Regions from separate parts of the Paenibacillus sp. 1781tsa1 genome, predicted to be linked through region 3. Evidence: riboswitches for the same ligand, from Rfam matches in the RefSeq annotation. Region 3 holds a riboswitch; each other region holds the start of a gene.
What was found. A riboswitch is a leader RNA that binds a small molecule or an ion and turns the genes downstream of it on or off. The one in region 3 is predicted to bind cyclic di-AMP.
Positions count from the first base shown of each region.

Region 1: it holds a riboswitch for cyclic di-AMP, as region 3 does, so the genes downstream of both, NKT06_RS10340 (C40 family peptidase) here and NKT06_RS07150 (HAD family hydrolase) in region 3, are expected to answer to the same signal.
Region 2: it holds a riboswitch for cyclic di-AMP, as region 3 does, so the genes downstream of both, NKT06_RS00535 (C40 family peptidase) here and NKT06_RS07150 (HAD family hydrolase) in region 3, are expected to answer to the same signal.
Region 4: it holds a riboswitch for cyclic di-AMP, as region 3 does, so the genes downstream of both, NKT06_RS00155 (resuscitation-promoting factor) here and NKT06_RS07150 (HAD family hydrolase) in region 3, are expected to answer to the same signal.

Region 1 is NZ_JAMYWY010000001.1:2,284,326-2,289,593, forward strand. Features, by position in the region: gene NKT06_RS10320 (xanthine phosphoribosyltransferase) at 1-462, shown strand, start outside; gene NKT06_RS10325 (hypothetical protein) at 560-889, shown strand; gene NKT06_RS10330 (hypothetical protein) at 1,013-1,231, shown strand; gene NKT06_RS10335 (carboxymuconolactone decarboxylase family protein) at 1,373-1,702, shown strand; gene NKT06_RS10340 (C40 family peptidase) at 1,802-2,266, opposite strand; cyclic di-AMP (ydaO/yuaA leader) riboswitch at 2,272-2,403, opposite strand; gene pelA (pectate lyase) at 2,823-3,785, shown strand; tRNA gene NKT06_RS10350 (tRNA-Leu) at 3,958-4,042, shown strand; gene xynC (glucuronoarabinoxylan endo-1,4-beta-xylanase XynC) at 4,194-5,268, opposite strand, start outside.
Region 2 is NZ_JAMYWY010000001.1:107,500-112,767, reverse strand. Features, by position in the region: gene NKT06_RS00545 (M1 family metallopeptidase) at 1-1,448, shown strand, start outside; gene NKT06_RS00540 (hypothetical protein) at 1,459-2,310, shown strand; cyclic di-AMP (ydaO/yuaA leader) riboswitch at 2,556-2,693, shown strand; gene NKT06_RS00535 (C40 family peptidase) at 2,697-3,167, shown strand; gene NKT06_RS00530 (GNAT family N-acetyltransferase) at 3,520-4,014, shown strand; gene NKT06_RS00525 (c-type cytochrome) at 4,165-4,524, shown strand; gene rbsK (ribokinase) at 4,595-5,268, opposite strand, start outside.
Region 3 is NZ_JAMYWY010000001.1:1,627,286-1,632,553, reverse strand. Features, by position in the region: gene NKT06_RS07160 (Nramp family divalent metal transporter) at 1-526, shown strand, start outside; gene NKT06_RS07155 (HAD family hydrolase) at 662-1,345, opposite strand; gene NKT06_RS07150 (HAD family hydrolase) at 1,511-1,909, opposite strand; cyclic di-AMP (ydaO/yuaA leader) riboswitch at 2,025-2,200, opposite strand; gene NKT06_RS07145 (glutathione peroxidase) at 2,571-3,050, shown strand; tRNA gene NKT06_RS07140 (tRNA-Leu) at 3,201-3,283, opposite strand; gene NKT06_RS07135 (urease accessory protein UreF) at 3,705-4,406, shown strand; gene NKT06_RS07130 (XRE family transcriptional regulator) at 4,669-4,878, shown strand; gene NKT06_RS07125 (nitrogen regulation protein NR(II)) at 4,906-5,268, shown strand, end outside.
Region 4 is NZ_JAMYWY010000001.1:31,062-36,329, forward strand. Features, by position in the region: gene NKT06_RS00145 (HD domain-containing protein) at 1-539, shown strand, start outside; gene NKT06_RS00150 (TatD family hydrolase) at 871-1,641, shown strand; cyclic di-AMP (ydaO/yuaA leader) riboswitch at 1,883-2,136, shown strand; gene NKT06_RS00155 (resuscitation-promoting factor) at 2,408-3,592, shown strand; gene rnmV (ribonuclease M5) at 3,748-4,293, shown strand; gene rsmA (16S rRNA (adenine(1518)-N(6)/adenine(1519)-N(6))-dimethyltransferase RsmA) at 4,298-5,200, shown strand; gene yabG (sporulation peptidase YabG) at 5,260-5,268, shown strand, end outside.

The DNA.
Region 1 (5,268 bases), 660 kb from region 3:
GAGTTTGCAGCCCGTTTTCGTGAAAGTGGAGTGACTCGGGTAATCACGGTAGAATCCTCAGGGATTCCGGTTGCGTTTGCCGCAGCCTATGAACTTGGGGTGCCACTTGTATTCGCCCGTCGCAAAAAAACACTTCTAGCTGATCCTGATGCCTACTGTGAGCGCGTACCGTCCTTTACCAAAGGAATTGTAACTGACATTATGGTATCTCGCGAGTTCATTCATGAGAATGACCGTATTTTGTTCATTGATGATATTATTGCCAATGGAGATGCCGCTCGTGGCGTCATCAAAATTATCGAGCGTTCCGGTGCGGAACTCGTCGGATTCGGCGTTGTGGTCGAGAAAAGTTTTCAGGCAGGGGCACGCACGATTCGTGAACAGGGTATTCCGGTGGAAGCCTTGGTACGCATTCGTTCGCTGAACGATGGAACGGTACAATTTGACGATAACGAAATGTGACATTTTAAAGGAATAGGGCCTATTTTTTGAACTATGCCTTTGCATGACCGCGAATTTCATTTATAATGGGGTTATGTTAGGGAGAGGAGGCAACACCATGGGGAACCAACCGGCAACAGAACAATTCTTTAATGATAAGCTGGCGGAATCGAAAGTTCATTTTGAACGTGCCCTGGATTGTAAACATACGGAATTCGATGACCTTTATCCCTATATGATTGAACATCCTCAATTTTTCTGGTACAAACGCTATGTTGCCTGGTCAGAATTACTGACGATTGTAGGCTTGTGCGAAGAGTTGTCCTTCTCTTGGAAAGAACAATTTACACCGCATCAAGTGGAGTACCTTGAAGAACGTGTGATGTCCGCCAAAGTGCTTGATTTTTGGTTCGAGAAGAACGACAGCAAAGAGCACGCGCAGCGGTAACTTTCAGTCGGGACATAATTTCGAATGACATGACAGTCCAATACAGTCACGTGAGACCTAAATGACTTTTCATTTAGGTCTCTTTTTGTAAATAAATAAATTTGGAATATAGGAGCCATGAACATGATTAGTGATACAGAATTGGACGCCCTGCGTCTGTCAGGTGAAAAAGTCAGAGTAGTACGGGACGAGCTGGAATCTAACGATGTAACCGGGATTGTAGTTGCCTGGGATGGCGAGCAGGTACTTATCCGTCGTCAGAATCGACGTGTCGTCAAGTTGGATCGCAGTTACCGTTATCAGTTGTTCAGCGAACCGCGGCAAAGTCCACTTGGTGAGTAACAACGATCATTATGTCAGAAGTAGGGGCGTATAAATGTTTGGAATTACCATGATTTCTTGGCATAATTGACTCACTCGGGAGAGAAGATAGGTACAGTGAGGAAATTCTGTAACTATAGCCGAGAGGGTGTGCTACAAGACATGACATTGATGAATGATAAAGTTCATGCCTACAAGGATCAGATTGGAGCATTAAGCGATGTGCTGCCAGGTGTGGTAAAGTCGTATCATGAGTTTACAGGAGAATGTTTCCAACCTGGCGTGATTGATGCCAAGACAAAACAGCTAATTGCGCTCGGCATTGGATTGTTTGCCAACAATGAGGTATGTACCTTCTACCATGTAGAAGAAGCTCGTGCCAAGGGTGCTACAGATCAAGAGATCATGGAGACCGTAGCCGTGGCGGGAGCTGTAGGAGGCGGACACGCCCTGTCTCAGGGCGCGATGCGAGTGCAAAAGGCGCTCCATTAAGTGCAGATGGAGGTAGTCAAAGAACTGTTCTCATAAAGAGGAAGCCAAACAAAAGAGGAGGTTCCGGGTTGATCCGGAGCCTCCTCTTTGATATCATACCTACATTTTACCCAACATTTTATCATACATAAACTGTCCAGTTACCCGACGTGCTGTCACGTAGCGGTCATTGAAGTATGGATTCGATAACTTAGTGATGCTTACACCTTTACTGCTCGAGGCGTGAGCGAATTGTCCGCCGCCAATATACACCCCTGTATGTGAAATGCCTTTGCCTGTTGTATTAAAGAACACCAGATCACCTGTCCGAACATTGCTCTTGGCTACCGGAGTACCTGCTTTGGCTTGCTGTTGCGAAGTACGTGGCAATTCAATGCTGTATTTGTTGAAAATATATCTCATAAACCCGGAACAGTCGAAGCCGGCCAGAGTCGTGCCACCCCACTTGTAAGGTATACCTGTCATGTTGTTCACTACGGAGTTAATACTGCTTGCCTCTGTGCTTGTTGCCCCGGATGTAAATAGTACAGCCGCTCCAAAAATGGAGATAATCAGTTTTTTCAAAATCAATGTTCTCCCTTCGATGCCTACGGAGTTAGCTAAGGGTTCGGTAGAAGGTTCCCTATATTTCCTATGTATAAGAATAATTCACCCAAAATGGTTCCCCCGTTTTCAAATCTGAAACTCGGCAAATGAATAATTAAGTTTTTGTAACTATTTGAAACTATATTGCATAAATGCGTAATTGTCAAACCCTTTTAAACCCCTTCGTAATACCTCAATGTTAGCGGAATTAATGTTTTTCCATGAAAGAAGAGATCAAGTTTGGGTATCATTCATGACAAAAACGTCATTATTGATTCGTTTGAGACGAATTTGGATAAATAAATAGGTTTGTCATGAGTTAAAAGAACTATTCCGTTATGTAGGATTTAAGAGATTATATTCATTAAGTTGCATATATTGACAGTAATCGATTTTTTGCATATTATCTGATTATCCAATCCACATATTGGATGAAAATTGATTTTATTGTGTTATATATTCAAATTAAGGAGGTTGAGGACTGGTCTTATAGGTAAGGTAGAATTGTGGACGTTATTACAATGAACATGGGAGAGTGTTACATTTGAAAGCAAAGAAAATAGTTACTTTTGTCCTGGCATGCGCCATGGTGTTCTCAACAGTTGGAATTGCAGTTCTCCCTGTAGGGACGGTATCTGCTGCTGATGCATCGGGTACTACAGCGAGTATTTCAGATGTTTTGAAGAACCAACTGCCGGATGGAGGTTGGAGAAAAGATTATAAACAAACAAGTGGAGAGTGGGCGAAGTCCACGATTGACAACAAGGCTACATACTCAGAAATTAGAAGATTGGCGAAGGAATTTAAAAAGACGAATGATCCACGCTACTCCACAGCTGCAATCAAAGGAATCAACTTTTTGATCAATATGCAGTATTCAAACGGCGGATGGCCACAAGTCTACCAAAGCTCCGGATATCACAAGCATATTACTTACAATGACGATGCCATGATTAATGTAATGATTATGCTCGATGAAGTAGCAGCACGCAAAGGTGATTTCTCGTTTATCGACAATACACTTGCTAATCGCAGTAAAAATTCAGTTGCCAAAGGTGTAGAGGCGATTCTGAATACACAAGTCGTTTCGGGCGGCAAGCTGACAGCATGGGGACAACAACATGATTCTGGTTCTCTTAAACCAGCGAGCGCAAGAATCTACGAGGTACCATCGCTGACGGCTGGAGAGAGTGTAACGATTGTTAAATTCCTGAAAACGAGACCTGCCAACGCTAAAATTACCGCCTCCATCAAAGGAGCGGAGGAGTGGTTTAACAAGGTGAAAATTACGGGTTACAAGTATGAAAGAGCAAATGGAGATAGCAAAATCATCGCTGACTCCAAAGCGGCACCGATTTGGGCACGCTTCTATGAGATCGGAACGGATAAACCCATCTTTATTGGTCGTGACGGGGTAGTTAAATACAAATTAAGTGATATTGATAAAGAAAGAAGAGGCGGCTACGCATGGTATGGCAACTGGCCTTCCAAGCTGTAGTTTGAGTATACCTTCGTTTTAATGAACCAAACGATGAGTAGTTAAAGGTAAAGCCCGAATCGACATGGATGTCTGGTTCGGGCTTTAATGTTATTATTTTCAGTGTTGACATGATAGGTGCCGCATGATATATTATTTCTTGTCGCCGAGATTAATCACGGAGATACAATATGCGGTCGTGGCGGAATTGGCAGACGCGCACGGTTCAGGTCCGTGTGGGCTAACCCCCCGTGGAGGTTCGAGTCCTCTCGACCGCATCTAATCAAAAGACTCCTTAAGCTAATGCTTAAGGAGTCTTTTTTGTTTGCATTTTTTGATTGAAATACTAACGTTAGAACTTGAGAGTCCAAGAGGTTAGGGCTTGGGTGCATGAACAACAAATGGTCTTCCATCAGCCAAACGGATCGTTTATTGCGCTGCGGTAATATTAATACTGTCAATATTGGGTCCTTCCGTTCCGGTGGTCACAACTTTTAATGTATTGGTCCCCGTGTTCATGGGGACCTGTATTGTTTTTTCAACCCAAGTGGACCAGCTTCCCGTTGCCGGAAAAGGCTCATTGCTGATGACTTTGGTTCCGTTAACAAAAATGTCGAGGTTACGGGTTCCGCTTTCCAGCGCATAACGAAACTTTACATTTTTGGTGCCTGTAATCGTGTTGTTAATAGCGTTCCATTGAATGGCTGAACCAGTCATTGCGTTGAAGTTGACATACCCGGAGCCAGTGTAACCAGGATAGATCGTTTCAATGGCAGCTTCCGTAAGTGTCGTTCCGGTCTCTGCTTCATAAGTAGTACCGCTGCCTGTATTCCCGCCGTTATTCCCGCCAGTAATGTTGGCAACAAACGTTGTTACGCTCTGAGCCGGGAGCTGTGCCGTGAAGGCTCCATTGGATACGGTAAGCGAAGCCCCGCTTGCCAGGTTGCGACTGCTGTCCGTAACCCATGAGGACACAGTGGAGGCATTACCATTCTGCAGAACGAATTTTTGGCTTGTGGCCGAAGTTCCACGGTTAATTGCCACGACAACAACCTTGTTATCACCTTTGTATGCAGAGACGAATGTATTCGTATCCGGGTTCTTGGTTGCATCCACTCTGAGATAGCCAGGACGTACAAATTTGGAGAAATGGGCCATATTATATCCGCGTTTGCTTATGGTACCATCTTCTTTCATCGGACCATACTGTCTGCGGATGTACCACCACACATAGGCCTGGAAATCACCTTCTACCATGGCATTGTGCATGTGATAGGAAACCTCCAGTGCTTCAGGCCAGCGGTCTGCTGAGTTGTTGTCACTGTTCGGAACATACACCTCAGTCATCCACAGTTCTTTACCGGCTCCTTTTTGCTTAAAGAGAGGGTAGGCAAAGTTCGAAATTTGGGTACCGTACGTATGCGCTCCCAGAATGTCCATGTTGGCAAGTGCCTGCGGATCATTCAGGATTGGGTCGGATATGTTCTTTAAGTACTGGAACGAT
Region 2 (5,268 bases), 1.5 Mb from region 3:
AACCCGTCAAAGGCGGAGAAAGCATTACACTCCACACCCGATTCCAAGTGAATCTGCCAAAGATTTTTGCCCGGATGGGAACTGCTGATGATTTTGTCATGGCAGGTCAATGGTTTCCCAAATTAAGTGCCTATGAACCTGTGGGCAGGCGCGGACGGACAACGGAAGGCTGGAATCTGCACCAATACCATGGCAATTCAGAGTTTTACGCCGACTTCGGTATATATAGTGTGCGTATTCGAGTGCCTGAAACATACAAAGTTGCTGCTACCGGATTTCCAACGCAACAAGCCGTGGTGAAGAACGGAGAAAAAGTCTATCAATTCTATGCCGATGATGTGCATGATTTCGCCTGGGCAGCTTCGCCGGATTTTGTCTACGCCGAGGAACCCTTCTCTGCACCCAATGTGCCTGGTGTACGAATCAAGTTATATTTAGATCCTGCTCATCAGGATCTGAAAGAACGTTATTTCTACGCCGCGAAGGCCGCACTAGCCAATTATAGCAAATGGTTTGGCCCCTATCCTTACGCTACCTTATCCATCGTTGTTCCACCCAAAGCGGGGAACGGTGCTGGAGGTATGGAATACCCTACGCTAGTTACGGCCTTTGGAGCTGATGACACTACTCCAGGTTATGACTTGGAACGTACCGTAGTCCACGAGATCGGACACCAGTACTTCTACGGCATGGTTGCCAGCAACGAATTTGAGGAAGCCTGGCTGGATGAGGGGTTCACCTCTTATGCAGAAGACAAACTGATGGAGCAGGAATACGGATTGATTCCGAATCTGCCGGTACAATCGGGACTGATTACGTCTCCTTCATCCTTAACGCAAGAATCCTGGAAGTTCGATTCACAGAATGAGTATGCAGCCAATGTCTACACACGTGGCAAGCTTGTATTGCTTGGTATTGAACATCAAGTCGGCACAAAAAAGATGGAACGCATTCTCTCTACCTATGTAAAGAAGTACCGCTTCAAACATCCCACTTCAGCTGATTTTCAGAACGTTGTGGAACAAGTGACCCGCACTTCCTGGTCTGATTATTTTGACCAATACGTCTATGGTAATGGAATGGCTGACTTTGCTGTAGAGAAGATTCGTGTTACGCCTGTACAGAAAGACGGTCAAACATTGTACGAGTCATCCGTGACGATCGCCAAAAAAGGCAGTGATTACAACGCCGTTCCTGTTCGAATTGCTTTTGAAGACGGACATATCCTCACCAAGCAATGGGATGGCAAAGAAGATCGCATTACCTATAAATTAACGCACACATCCCCCGTATCCTGGGCCATGACCGATCCCCTATACACGATCGTGCTGGAGAACCGCCATATGAACAATTTCCTGAAATCCGGACTGGATGAGCAGGCAAAATCCCGCTGGAGCATGAGTGTAACCAAACTAATAGAAGCTATATTCGGAGGTCTGTCATGGTGAGGTGGAAACGGTGAAAGCGAAAATACGTGAAGGCTGGTTTCTCGTCCGTCAGCATATGTTCATTGCCGCACTCTTATTTCTTTATCAACTCATTTGGGGATATTTCTTCTATCGAATGGTACAATCAGCAGTCGTCCCGCTACTCCTGCGCTATCCAGATTCTGATGCTGGGGAGCTGAGTACACTTTTGTTCAAAATGGAAAGTCAACTTAACTTGTCTACCCATCCGGAGGTTCATCGTTATCTATGGATCCTGGGGGGCATGCTGCTGGTTCGCATGTTGATCAGCCCCCTCATTCAGGCAGGACTGCTCTACTCACTTCAGCACTTTAATTCTACAGAAGAGCGCATCCCATTCGTCCGGGGAATCAAAAAACTCTGGAAACCGATGATGCTGCTGCACACCATACGTACATTATTGATACTTCTACCCGCCTACTGGCTTATACCGAAGCTCTACTCGATTCTCATGGACGGATTTCATTCCCTTCAATTACTTTTGCCTGGTATACCTTATGTTGCTGCCTGGATTGTATATAGTTGGATTATCCACCATGCCATCCTCTACATGCAGTTCGGTGTGTCGGCACCAGAAGGAGAAGGCGGGGCTCACGGCACCCTCAAAGCACTCTGGATTGCACTGCGTCATCTTATCGCCGTTATCGGCATTGCACTCCTGCTGGGCGGAATCCACCTGCTCGTCTTTGGGGCATTCACTTCAGGCTCATGGTTATTAACGGGACTTACCGGACTTATACTACAACAGACGTATCCACTTGCCAGATGTCTATTGAATCTGTGGAAAATATGCAGCCATTTCCGATTATGGCAGTCCAAAATATCCAAAGGTGAGAGCACATAGTTTAAAAATTGTTACCATCACATGTTAAACTCATGGCCTAATATGTACTTATAAATAGGCAAACCTCAACCTTTCCCCGTCAAAGGTCGAGGTTTTTTTTGCTAAATTTGTTGCTAAACGTTGCCAAAGCCGTACTCCTCTGTTACAATAATCGCAGTGAGTTTTTAGTAACAACTTTGTAATCTTTACATTCATATTTGTAACTACTTAAAATTAAATCGTCATTTCTTGATTTCGCAGGTGCATAACTAGCATAGCCAAATTCCTGGCACCTGGGAAGCGGGGGAACCAGTTATGGGTGAATTGATCTTGCTACAGAGGGATCATAGGGGACCTTCAACCGAATCCTTAAGCTAACCTCGCAGGCGTTGGAAGGGGAATATCTCTTGTTCAAGAAGAAATTAACCGCAGCTGTACTTAGCATCACATTTGCATTATCGCTTGGTGCAGGTAGCGCATTCGCAGATTCAAAAATGGATAAAGTAATTGATTCAGCAATGGGAACTACATACAAAAGTGGGGGAACAACGCTTAACGGCTTTGACTGCTCCGGATTTACACGGTATGTATTCGACAAGTTGGGTATTGATTTGGCACGCCAATCCAGTTCCCAATTCGACATGGGTGATTCCGTATCCCGCATGGAAATGAGAGCTGGCGATCTGGTATTCTTTAATACAACAGGCAAAGGCGTATCACATGTAGGAATCTTTGTAGGGGATGGAAAGTTCGCACACTCCTCTTCTTCCAAAGGCGTTACGATCAGTGCATTGAGTGAAAACTACTGGGCCAATCGTTATGTTGGCGCTAAACGGATTATGAGCACGGACGCATATGAATCACTGGCCCTTGACTAGGGACAAGCTGAGCAACATGATGCTGTAACCATTAACCATACTGGAACGAAGCAAGAAGCATAACAGAACCGCCCGGTACATTCTCCGCAGGAATGTATCCGGCGGTTTTTTTGTGCTTCCATCCTGATTCATCTTGCAAGTTACCCTCGGGGCTATCCTGCGACATAACAGGCTCATTTTGCGTTCGTTCGTCCGTGCCCTTATGATGTTTTTACCCATCCTGTTATAATATAAACGAAATTAACGGAACTTTTGTTTCATTTTTTTCCTGGTAAGGGTGACTTGCTAAATGAACTGCTCTTTTGTAGAGTGGACAAAGAGTTCTGTTTCAATGAAAGGAGCATGCAAGTGTATGAAGGAAGCCCCTGTGACGTTCCACGTTGTACCCATGCGAGAAGAACATGCGGAGCTTATCTGCAGTTGGCAGTATGATCCGCCTTATAATATCTACAGCTGGCTTCCCTGGGAGCAGATGAAAGCACTGGAAGTGGAATTCGGAGATGCACAGCTGCGGCAAGAGCAATATGCGACCGTCCTGGATCAGAACGATCGTATATGTGGATTTGCTCAATACTTCCCACTTCAAGGGGTAACTCGGATTGGCCTCGGCATGCATCCAGAGCTGTGTGGTCAGGGTCAAGGGACAGCTTTTGTCACGGCCATTGTACAGGAAGCCATTCGCCGAAATCCGAAGAATGAGATCGATCTGGAAGTGCTCACTTGGAATGCTCGTGCCATTCAAGTCTATCTCAAAAGTGGATTTGTCACTCAGGATACATACGAACGACAGACCCCGAGCGGCTTAAAGCCCTTTCACTGTATGGTTTATGAAGGGCCTCGTGATTAAAATCGATTGCAAAACAACCTAATTTGCGCCTTGTTATGTGATTAGTTCAAAAATTTCCCACAAAATGCTATGATGTCAGTACAGGTTCCGTTATAATGATATGGATAGTTTCAGGTTAGATGATCTTTCATTCTGGAGGGGACATAAGGGATGCACAAATGGATCATGAGCGGAGTATTTTTTGCAGCATGCGCTTTAGCTATTGTTTTAATGTTTACGCTTCCAGGGAAAGAAGAAGTGGCTGAAGAAGCCAAGCCAACCATGCCGGAAGTCACATTGGATGCCGGACAGGCTGAAGCACTGGTGAAAGCCAATTGTATCTCCTGTCACGGGGATCAGCTTCAGGGTGGCGTAGGACCCGCTCTGGCTAACATCGGTAGCCAGGATGATCTGGAGAAGATCTACACTACGATTGTCAAAGGTAAAGGTGGTAGTATGCCTTCCTTCAAGGGCAAACTGCAGGATGAAGAGATTGCCAATATCGCCATGTGGCTGTCAGAGAAGAAATAATCTCTGCATGCACATAACAAAGAGGCTCTTAATTCCCTTTGGGAGAATAGGAGCCTCTTTGTTATGCCAATTATTCGGCGTCTGCCGCATGCTCGGCCAGAAAGGCCTCCACTTCACGTGCGGATGGCATCCCGGACTGGGCGCCGAGCTTCGTCACGGATAACGCGGCCGCACCCATGGCGAAGCCTACGGCCGCGTCCAACGTCTCACCGCGCGCGAGGGCTACCGCCAACGCGCCGTTGAAGCAATCGCCAGCGCCGGTCGTATCGACGGCGCTTACGGCGTAGCCGGGCGCACGGCATGCGCCGGCACGCCCTGCCTGTACGCGGCCACCAGGCGCCGCCGCGTACACAGCCCCCTCGGGGCCGAGCGTCGTGACGACAGCGGCCCCGAGGGATGCGGCGAGCTCTGCGACCGCCGCATCCAGGTCTTCCGGCCGGAGATGATCTCGGCCGGTAAGCACGGCAAGCTCACTGCGGTTCGGCGTGACAACGTCGACGCACCGCAGGAGCTCCTGGGGCAGACCCGGCACCGCGGGAGCCGGGTTGAGCACCACCAGTGCGCTGCCTTCAGCCGCCAGTTGGGCGGCGCGGGTAACCGCTGGCAGCGGGATCTCCAGCTGCAGCAGCACCGCTGCGGCTGCAGTCAGGCTTTTTACCGTATCCGCCTCTTCCAGCATCTCAGGCACGACTTGCCCATTCGCACCAGGAATAACGATAATCCGGTTGTCTCCCCGAGAGAGCC
Region 3 (5,268 bases):
CGCCTTGTTCATCAATGCGGCCATCCTGATTGTATCAGCTGCTGTATTCCATAGTGCCGGCATGACGCAGGTTGCCGAGATCTCAGATGCCTACCACTTGCTGACACCCCTATTAGGGACTACAATCGCAAGTATCCTGTTCGGTGTAGCGCTGTTAGCATCAGGCCAGAATTCTACCCTTACAGGTACACTCGCTGGGCAGATTGTTATGGAAGGTTTCCTCAACATTCGGATTCCCTCTTGGCTGCGGAGACTGGTCACACGTCTGATCGCCATCATCCCGGCAGTAATTGTCACAGCAATTGCAGGAGAACACGGCACAGAAGAACTGCTCATTTTGAGTCAGGTTGTGCTGTCGCTTCAATTACCTTTTGCGGTAATCCCTCTGGTGATGTTCACGAGTGATAAAAAAAGCATGGGTGCATTCGCCAACAAATTGTGGCTCAAAATCATCTCATGGCTCATTACAGCAATTATCGTTGTGCTGAATGTATATCTGCTCATTCAAACGATCCGGTTATTCTGATCTCGTTCTGATCGACTAAATACTAAAAAGGCTGATCAACTCCGGTATTCAATACCAAGTTGATCAGCCTTTATTGTTGCAGTACAGCAACGCGTTTCTTTTTGCAGTAAAACTCTAGCTCTAACAAACAATCATCTAATCCTGATTGGGTATCAGTAAAGGCAGAAGTTGATCCAATGAATCCACAGTCCAATCCGCGCGTTCGTCATCCGATCGGTCTGGCTGGAATCTTCCGTAACCCTGCATAATTCGAATCGTACGCATGCCCAGCTTCCGGGCAGGAATGATATCGTTATCAATCCGATCCCCGACCATGACGGCTTCCTCCGGCGCACAACCTGCCTGTTTCAAGGCTACAGCGTATAACTCTGGATCTGGCTTGGACACCCCTTCTTCAGCCGAGCAGGCCAGAACATCAACATACTTCCGCAGTCCGTAACTCTCCAGTCTTTCTTCCGTTCCAGGACTCTGATTGGCAATAATGCCAATGCGATAATACCGCGACAACTGCTGAAGAACGGAATCCGCTGAAGGAAAAGGACGTTCAAGATCTTTTTGAAACTTCAGCTTGTCCTGAATCTGTTTCTGATGTCCCTCGTCTTCAATGAATGTGCGAATCGCCACCCTCATAGGCCATTGCTCATATTTCTGGTAACAGTTCGCGAACAGTTCACGTACTGCCTCAATCTTCACCGGATACCCCAAAGCACTGGCTTCGCGGACGAACTGTCCGATAATATCATCAACCGGCTCCCATTCGTCCACCAGCGTATCTCCAACGTCAAAAAACAACCACTTTAATCCACCCACATCCGGCACGCCAATTCCTCCTTGTAAGCCACAGGCAATCTAAGAGTTCGTGTTCACCTTTAAAACCATAAAAAAAAAGACTCACCATCTTGCATGAGTCTCCTCAAATTTCCGTTTATCGATACTTTCAATTATAACAGGCACCTTACACCTGAGCAATCAGAAGCTATGGCATTAACCATTGAGGAGAAAGCCGACCTCTCCGTTAAGCGAATATACAATCCGGTCTGCACCCATTCCCCGATAGATTCCCTTCGGATGGCTTTGCTCCGTAATGACGCACAGGGATTTCGATGTCCATGATCTACAGATCTGTAAATAACGACAGGTCAGGTTCAGGCTGTTCTCGAAAATAAACACGTTGCCCACACTGCCCTGCGGCAAAAACCATTTTTGAGCTGCAGCCGTATTCATGCGAATGACATGCTCTACTCCGATTCTACGGAGTCTGCGCTCTTCCCCTGCACTGTTGGTTAGAACGGCAAACGGCATTTTTTTGTACATCAGCAATTTGATAAATTTGCGTCCTGCTTCATTAGGAGCAGTCACTAAGATCATCTCAGTATCCATCATTCGTTCCTCCCTTGGCGTGAAAAGACAACAAAAAAGAAGCGTGGGGGACCAAGGCCTCCCGAACGCTTCTTAAAGAATCCATGGCGAAAACGCCATGAACCAGCGTACGGCTTGTTGCCTCTCCCTTTAACGCTTACGAGGTTAGCTGACGGATTCGGGCGCGAGAGTCGCCCTATTTCCGGCTGTCACCGGAAAATTCACCCCATGAATGCCTACTGTCCAAGACAGCGCATTCCGTTGGTTCCCCCGTTTCCCACTCATGAATGAATGGAAACTCAGCGATTAAAACATCGTTCGTATATCTTAAGTTAAGATCGAGCGATATTATCGTTTGTTTCGTTTTTCAAGTACAATTTAGTTTAAATTGAAATTACGTTATGAATCATACACCCGTGCCATGGCGGTGTAAAGTCCGGACAGATCACCGAATCGGCAGATTTTCGCCATTATTCATATATAATAACGCTTACAATATGGTTATACTCTATCCACCTCTTCAAGGCTATCTAATTCTCACTCTGGCGAAAATCACTTCGCAATTCATTCACGCAATCTGCACAACTTGCCTGTTTTGATTCATTTAACACCATATAAGTTTTGCATTAATTAATTGCAACCAATATAATAAGAGATATCAGATGATATCATGGAGGCGATTGAGATGACAGTCTACGATTACAAAGTGAATACCCTTCGCGGTCAAGAAGTTGAAATGTCCGACTACCGTGATAAAGTGTTACTGATTGTGAATACGGCAAGCTCATGCGGACTTACTCCTCAATTCAAAGGTCTGCAAGAACTGCAAGACAAGTTCCAGGATGCGCCATTTGAAGTCCTTGGTTTTCCAAGCAACCAGTTTGCACAGGAAAAAGGATCTTCCGACGATATCGCCGAGTTCTGTCAGATGAATTATGGCGTAAGCTTCCCGATGTTTGAGAAAATTGATGTGAACGGCTCAAGCGCTCACCCTCTCTTCCAGCACCTTAGCAAAGAAGCACCCGGCCTGCTCGGCTCCAAAACAATCAAATGGAATTTTACCAAGTTCCTCGTGGATCAGAACGGACAGGTAGTTAAACGTTATGCTCCCAAAACAACACCTGACAAAATTGAAGAAGATATCAAGAACTTGCTGCAAAAATAATACATCGGCCACCATAGCTGGAAGGGAAGGTACAATCGTCCCCCGGTAATGGATGGCCTTTTTTTCTCAAACCTTGATGTCAGACTGTTCAAAAAAGTAAAAAAAGAAGCTTTCCATTAATGGAAAGCTTCTTCTTAATCGTTCATATGATGCGGTCGAGAGGACTCGAACCTCCACGGGCATACGCCCACTACCCCCTCAAGATAGCGTGTCTGCCATTCCACCACGACCGCATGTCGTAAATAATCGGCAACAGAATTGATTATACCGGGTTCAGAACTAAAAGTAAAGTGTTTTTTAAACCTTCTTTTTGGGTAGGCATTTTCCTCAAAAAACGCATATTCTCGTCATGTTTATCCATGAACTGCATATCATTAGATTCGATCCCCTCTTTTTTCGGCTAGAGCCGATTTTGTTGATTCATTATATATAGTCCTCCCTGCGACTAATAACTTACATTATGAGTAATATAAAATAACACATATAATTGAATTTAGATTTAATACATTAAATTCCATCAATTCTATTGACAAAATGCGGACATTTATGGGATGATAACTATCATATAATTCGGATTTTCAAATATAAAGCAAACAAAAAGGAATATAAATGTCATTTAACATGACATTTAACGAACACAGGAGGCGAATGATTGTGAACCGTGGGAATAAGCTGCTCGATTATGTCAAACTGCTTGATTCCTCTATTCAGGTTGGAGGGTTTACCCATTCCTTCGGCATGGATATCCATATCAGGGAGGGTACCATTCGTAATGCTGAAGATCTCGAATCATTCATGCGTTGTCAGTTGCATCCCAGCATTGTTCGTCTTGAAGGCATGGCCATCAAAGGCATCTATACCGCAGCAGATCACAAAGATACATGGCGGATAGCTCTGATCGACAAGCTGGTCCATGTTCAGCGAACTCCTGGAGATCTCAGAGAACAAGCTGCCGCCATGGGAAAACGATTGATCAGACTGGCACGCGCTCTGCACCCCTGGATTGATTTCAGCCAGCTCGAACAGATCTTCGCCAAATACGATTCGGTTGGCTGCCTCTCCACTGTTCACGCCTGGATTAACCACCACCTCGACATCCCGGTCGAGGAGGCGGTCCTTGGTTACCTGCATTCAGCCATGAATGCCTGCATAACCGAAGCCTCCAAAGTCATTCCCCTGAACAACGATACAACCAAAGATCTGATCGTCCGCCTGGCCACGGATCTTGAGAATGAATGGAATACCGTCAGCGCCTCCGCTGCGGATGGACTGGCACAGCCAACCTCGATGTCCATGAAATCATTTTTCCCCAGTTTCCATATGCTTGGAGCTGGACTTCATGCCTACAGGGCCTAGTTCTCTTCCTCATCAAACCTCCCCTCATTCAGACAAACTAAAAAACACGCGGCAACTTCCTTGCCGTCGTGTTTTTTGTCATTTTATTTGTTTATTTAACGTATTTACGCCATTAAACATCACAAAATACACTTTTTTCCGTCTTTTTTAATTGTTAGATGACGCATTTACGTATATAATGAAATATACAGCTCGCATTTCTATATATTCTACATGAAGAAAGGGCGACTGAATACTACATTCTAACCAGGGGTGAACCCTTTTGAACAAGAACAAGAAAAAACCAGTTACTCCGTTCGGATGGGCCATCAAACGACGGCTAACCGAACTACAAGTGGACCAGAAGACCTTTTGTGAACAGCACGGCATTCCACCCTACCGTCTATCCAATCTCATTCACGGCACACGCAAAGCAACCCGATTCAGGCACATGGTCGCTGATATTTTGGATATTCCAGATGAACTGAGATAAGATTTCTGTCAAAGGAGGGTCCCATCCATGAGACATGTTACATCCGATCTGGAAAGGCTGTCGTTCCAGTCCATACGTCACCAGCTCATCATCGTTGATCACAATTGGATCATCCACAGTTGTAACCGTGCCTGGCAACAGGGACTCGGCCAACCATCACCTAACCCGGATGCGAATATTAATCATAAACACTACCTGCATCTGACGGAAGCCTGGGCAATACGAAGCAAGAACGTAAACACGGCACTTGTCGCACAGAATTTGAAAGAACGCGGAATACCCTTTAATCGAAATCATACATATGACATCTGCGTGTATACTGTATACAACGAAGAGAGGTGGTTTCGCGTGGATCTCACCCCTCTATCTCATACGAATTCAATTCTGGAT
Region 4 (5,268 bases), 1.6 Mb from region 3:
TCAAGCGAGCAAAAACACTCATACAGCATGGTTTTCAATTTCGCTTCATGATAGATCCACTCCCTCAATTATTTGGAGGAGAATTATCCGTAGATGAATATTTGCAGTTGGATGAAGCCTTAATTCAGACGGCATTTACGCAGTGGCGCAAGGAGGACGATACTGTTCTGAGTGAGTTATGCGAACGTTTTATGGATCGCAAGTTATATAAGTATGTAGAGCTCGAACAGGTCGACTTGACAATGATGGAAGAGATTCGGGAAGCTTTTGTACAGGCAGGCCTCGATCCCGAATATGATCTTGAAATTGATTTTCCTTCGGATAATCCGTATGATGTTTTTCGTCCAGATGAATCCACGGATAAGCAGATTCTTCTTCTCGATCGACAGGACAATTTACGTGAGTTGTCAGAAGTCTCTGACATTGTCCGTTCCATCAGCGGGCTTCACCGAGGGAAACATCATTTGTATTACCCGCAAAACAAGGTGGATGCGATTATTCACGAATTACCGTCACATATACGCCCCTATTTCTTGTAATCGTGTGGGTATAATCCAATGAAGAATTTCGATATCAAAAGACTTTCTAAAAGAGATATTTTTCATGATACAGTAATCTGCTTTAATGGGGAGTATATGTAGATCGACATAATTTTGTAAATGTAAGTAGGTAAAAATAGCACATTCAGCAATATGTAGATCAGATTATCCGTATATCTTCTATATATAGTAGTTGTGAAGAAACAAACGTAATGATGTAACACAAAGATGACTCAAAATGTTTTATGTATGAGTCAATGAAATATTGAGATTCACAAATTGGATTATTAAAAGAAGAAAGTCGTTATTCGACATGAAGGGAGAAATAAACATGATGCTGTTCGACACACACACACATCTGGATGCACCACAATTCGACGAGGACCGCGAGGACATGATTCAGCGTGCTCTGGATGCAGGAGTTGGTCGCATGATCAACATTGGCTTTAACCGGGAGACGATTCCAACCACAATGAAACTCGCTGAAACGTATGACTTTATATATGCAGCTGTAGGGTGGCATCCCGTAGATGCGATCACGATGCAGGATGGTGATCTGGAGTGGATTGCATCTTTATGCAAGCATGAAAAAGTGGTAGCCATCGGTGAGATTGGATTGGATTATCATTGGGACACTTCTCCGAAGGAAGTACAACATCGCGTATTACGACAACAAATTGCTTTGGCGCGTGAAGTGAATATGCCGATTGTCATCCATAATCGGGATGCACATGAGGATATCATACGAATTTTGCGTGAAGAGAAAGCGGGTGAAGTTGGTGGTGTGATGCACTCGTTCTCGGGAAGCTGGGAAACAGCGAAAAATTGTCTCGATATGGGTTTCCATCTCTCCTTTGGAGGACCGATCACATTCAAAAATGCAAAGCAACCCAAAGAGGTACTTGAGAAGGTTCCTATGGACCGATTTTTCATCGAAACCGATGCTCCATATTTGACACCTCACCCTTATCGTGGGAAACGAAATGAGACAGCGCATGTACGTCTGGTTGCAGAGGCAGCTGCGGAAATTAAAGGCATTTCGGTGGAGGAAATTGCTGCAATAACAACCAAAAATGCCATGGAACGATTTGGAATTCGTTAAAAAAACGAGCAAATGAGGTGAAAAAGGCAGGTAAGCGGAGTTAATTTGCCCTTTGATCCAAATAAATCAAGAATATTACAATATTTTAACCAAATATTCAGAAAAACGTACTTGATCAACGCTTTACAACATGCATCAAAACAGGATATCATCTTTTCAGTGAATTGTTGTGCGGAAAATTGGACAGATGTTCGGGGGATGAACAAAGGGACACTTTCCGATGAAACAACATTACTTTCATGAATCAGTCTCGCTGAGTCTCCGTTAACGGAGAGCGGGGGAACCAATAGGGCTTAAACATCGGTGTATTTGGCCGATGCGCAACGTTCGCTGACCCAAAAGCAGCGAAGGGAACTGCGAAGCCGTATTTGATTTCTTCTTTGGGTCTCGGGGTGAATTCAAGGGCGTCCGCCATGAGCGGGTGACCCAAGATAGGGCGGCTCTCTTTCGCCCGAACCCGACAGCTAACCTCGCAAGCGGAAAAAGAGAGGCAACCTCGTGCATGAATTTCCGATATTCAAAATCATTCGGAAGCCACGAAAGAGTTCCTCTTACACTCTTTCTTTGGCTTTTTTGTTTTTGAATAAAAGAAATGTTGTCATCATACGGTAGGTATTCAGGAGGATGACATCATGTTGCGAAGATTGATTCATGGTGCAGAACCGATCAGTTGGTCCGATCTGTGTTCTGTAGAAAATTTGGTATAGTCACGTCAAAGACATCATGCGTTACTTTAGACGGCGAGGCTATGAAGGAGGACGGAGAAGTGGGCACATTCCAACCAGAAGAGACCCATGAGTCACGATCATCCAGTAAGTCTTTCGCGTTGCGGTGGAAGCATGAGAACATGCGTCAAATGGCATTGATCGCGATTTTCTCAATTGCGCTTACAATCATGATCTTGTTAGTCGTTTACGGTCAGGCCGGGAAACAAATTTCACTGGTTATTGATGGCAAAGCTCAGGTGGTAGAGACTCGTACAGGAATGCTTCAGGAAATGCTGGAGGAGCAGTCGATCACAGTCAGCCCTCACGATAAGGTATCCATGTCCATGAACGGGGCGATTACAGATGGAGACCGAATTGTTATTGAGCGGGCCGTTCCAGTTAACATTACGGCAGACGGAGACACCAAGACTCTGTATACAACGGATTCATCGGTAGAAGATGCAATTCAAAAATCAGGTATTCAAGTTGAAAGTAATGATAAAGTGTATCCGGCGCTTGGAACTTCGATCAAAGCAGATATGAAGATTCGTGTAGTGCGCGTAACAAAGCGTACAGTGGATGTAGAACATCCGATTGCTTACAAAGTAATTAAAACGGCTGACCCTAGCTTGTACAAAGGGGATAACCGTGTCGTTGTGAACGGCAAAGAAGGCAAACTTGTACAGCACATCGAAAAGGTATTTCAGGATGGAGAATTGGTCTCCAAAAAAATGGTCGGCAAATCTGTCGCGAATAATCGTGTAGATAAAGTAATTGCTGTCGGAACCAAAGCAAAACCGGTCGTGAAAAAACCAGAGATTCAAACCGTATCGGCTCAGACTTCAACAACCAAGAAGGCTACAACAACGAACTCGAAGAAAACATCTGCCTCGGGCAGCAAAGTGATTACCGTATCCGGGACTTCTTTTAAATACTCCAAAGTACTTAAAAACGTATCCATGACGGCCTACTCTTCCGAAGAGCCTGGCATTGGAACTAAAACTGCTTCTGGTACTCGTGTAACGGAAGGACGCACCATTGCGGTTGATCCCAAAGTCATTCCAATTGGCTGGTGGGTATATATCGAAGGTCTGGGATTCCGTCGTGCGGAAGATACAGGCGGTGCCATTAAAGGCAACAAGATTGACGTATATTATGACAGTGTGAAGCATGCCCTGAATTTTGGACGCAAGAAAGGCAAGACGGTCTACGTGATCGGTCCGGTGAAGCCGGAAGCGAACTAAAATCGTTTTACTTTGAAATGGGAATGCTATAAAATAGTTGCATGAATGATTCATGCGGAATATGCGGCGGAGGGGTCTGAATTCAGTCTCCCCCGCCGTTTGGCAGAGAAGAGGATATTCCTCTTCTTTTTGCGTTAGAAAGGAAGAAATGGAACATGATAAAAGAAGTCATTGTGGTGGAAGGCCGTGATGATACGGTAGCCATCCGTCGGGCCGTGGAAGCCGATACAATAGAAACAGGCGGATCAGCCATCAACCAACGCATTCTGAAGCGGATTGCGCTTGCTCAGGAGAGACGGGGAGTCATTGTACTGACAGATCCAGATCATGCCGGCGAACGTATTCGTAAAATTATTGCGAATAAGGTGCCTGGTTGCAAGCATGCTTTCATTCCGGAAGCCGATGCAACGCGCAAAGGGGACATTGGGGTGGAGAATGCCTCACCGGAGGCGATCCGTCATGCTCTGGCACGTGTACATACTTCATACGAAGGCGCTCCTAGCCTGATCGATTGGGAGGACCTGATCGCGGCAGGACTTATTGTGCATCCGCAGGCTGCTGCACGTCGCATGGAGATGGGCAATCTGCTGGGTATCGGATATTGTAACGGTAAGCAGTTCCACAAACGTCTCAGTGTATTTCAGATTACACGGGAAGAGTTCTCTACAGCATTAGCGCAAATTGAACGTGAAGGATTGTGAGCATATGAAGGATATGGAAGAGACGATAGAAATTGCAACGCCCAAACGAACCAAAGAAATTATTCAAAGACACGGATTCTCATTTAAGAAAAGTCTAGGTCAGAACTTTCTGATCGATCAAAATATACTGAACAAAATTGTTAATGCAGCCGATTTGGACGAGTCCAAGGGCGCTCTAGAGATCGGCCCGGGTATCGGGGCTCTTACGGAACGACTGGCCCGGGTAGCCGGTCCTGTCACAGCTGTAGAGATTGATCAGCGCTTGATTCCCATCCTGGGAGAAGTGATGCAGCCTTATTCCAATGTACGAGTGCATCATGGCGATGTGCTGAAGCTTGATCTGGCTGAACTGTTCCATACTGATTTTGCATCGGTGGACAAAGTCAGTGTTGTGGCTAACCTGCCTTATTATGTAACGACTCCAATTATGATGAAACTGTTGGAAGAGAAGCTGCCAGTGGACAGCATTGTTGTCATGATCCAAAAAGAAGTGGCTGAACGTATGGCTGCTGCACCGGGATCGAAAGACTACGGCAGTCTGAGCATCGCAGTTCAGTACTACAGTATGCCGGAGCTTGTGTGTATTGTGCCACCTACGGTCTTCATTCCCCAACCTAATGTGGAATCAGCTGTCATTAAGCTGAAAGTGCGTGAGCAACCACCAGTTGAGATTCCGGATGAAGCACACTACTTCGAAGTGGTACAGGCTTCTTTTGCCCAGCGGAGAAAAACAATCTCGAACAACCTGAAGGCACGTTTCTTCACAAAGGAGAACCGGGAACAGGCAGACATTCTGCTGGAGCAGGCAGGTATCCAACCATCCCGACGTGGAGAGACGTTAAGTCTGCAGGAGTATGCTACACTCAGCACCGTAATGTGGGAAGCTGGGGTACGCGCAGCGTTATAAAATTCGAATGAACCAAACCGGGTCTCTGCCCATACGATGGGGTAGAGGTGATTACGTTGATGAATATC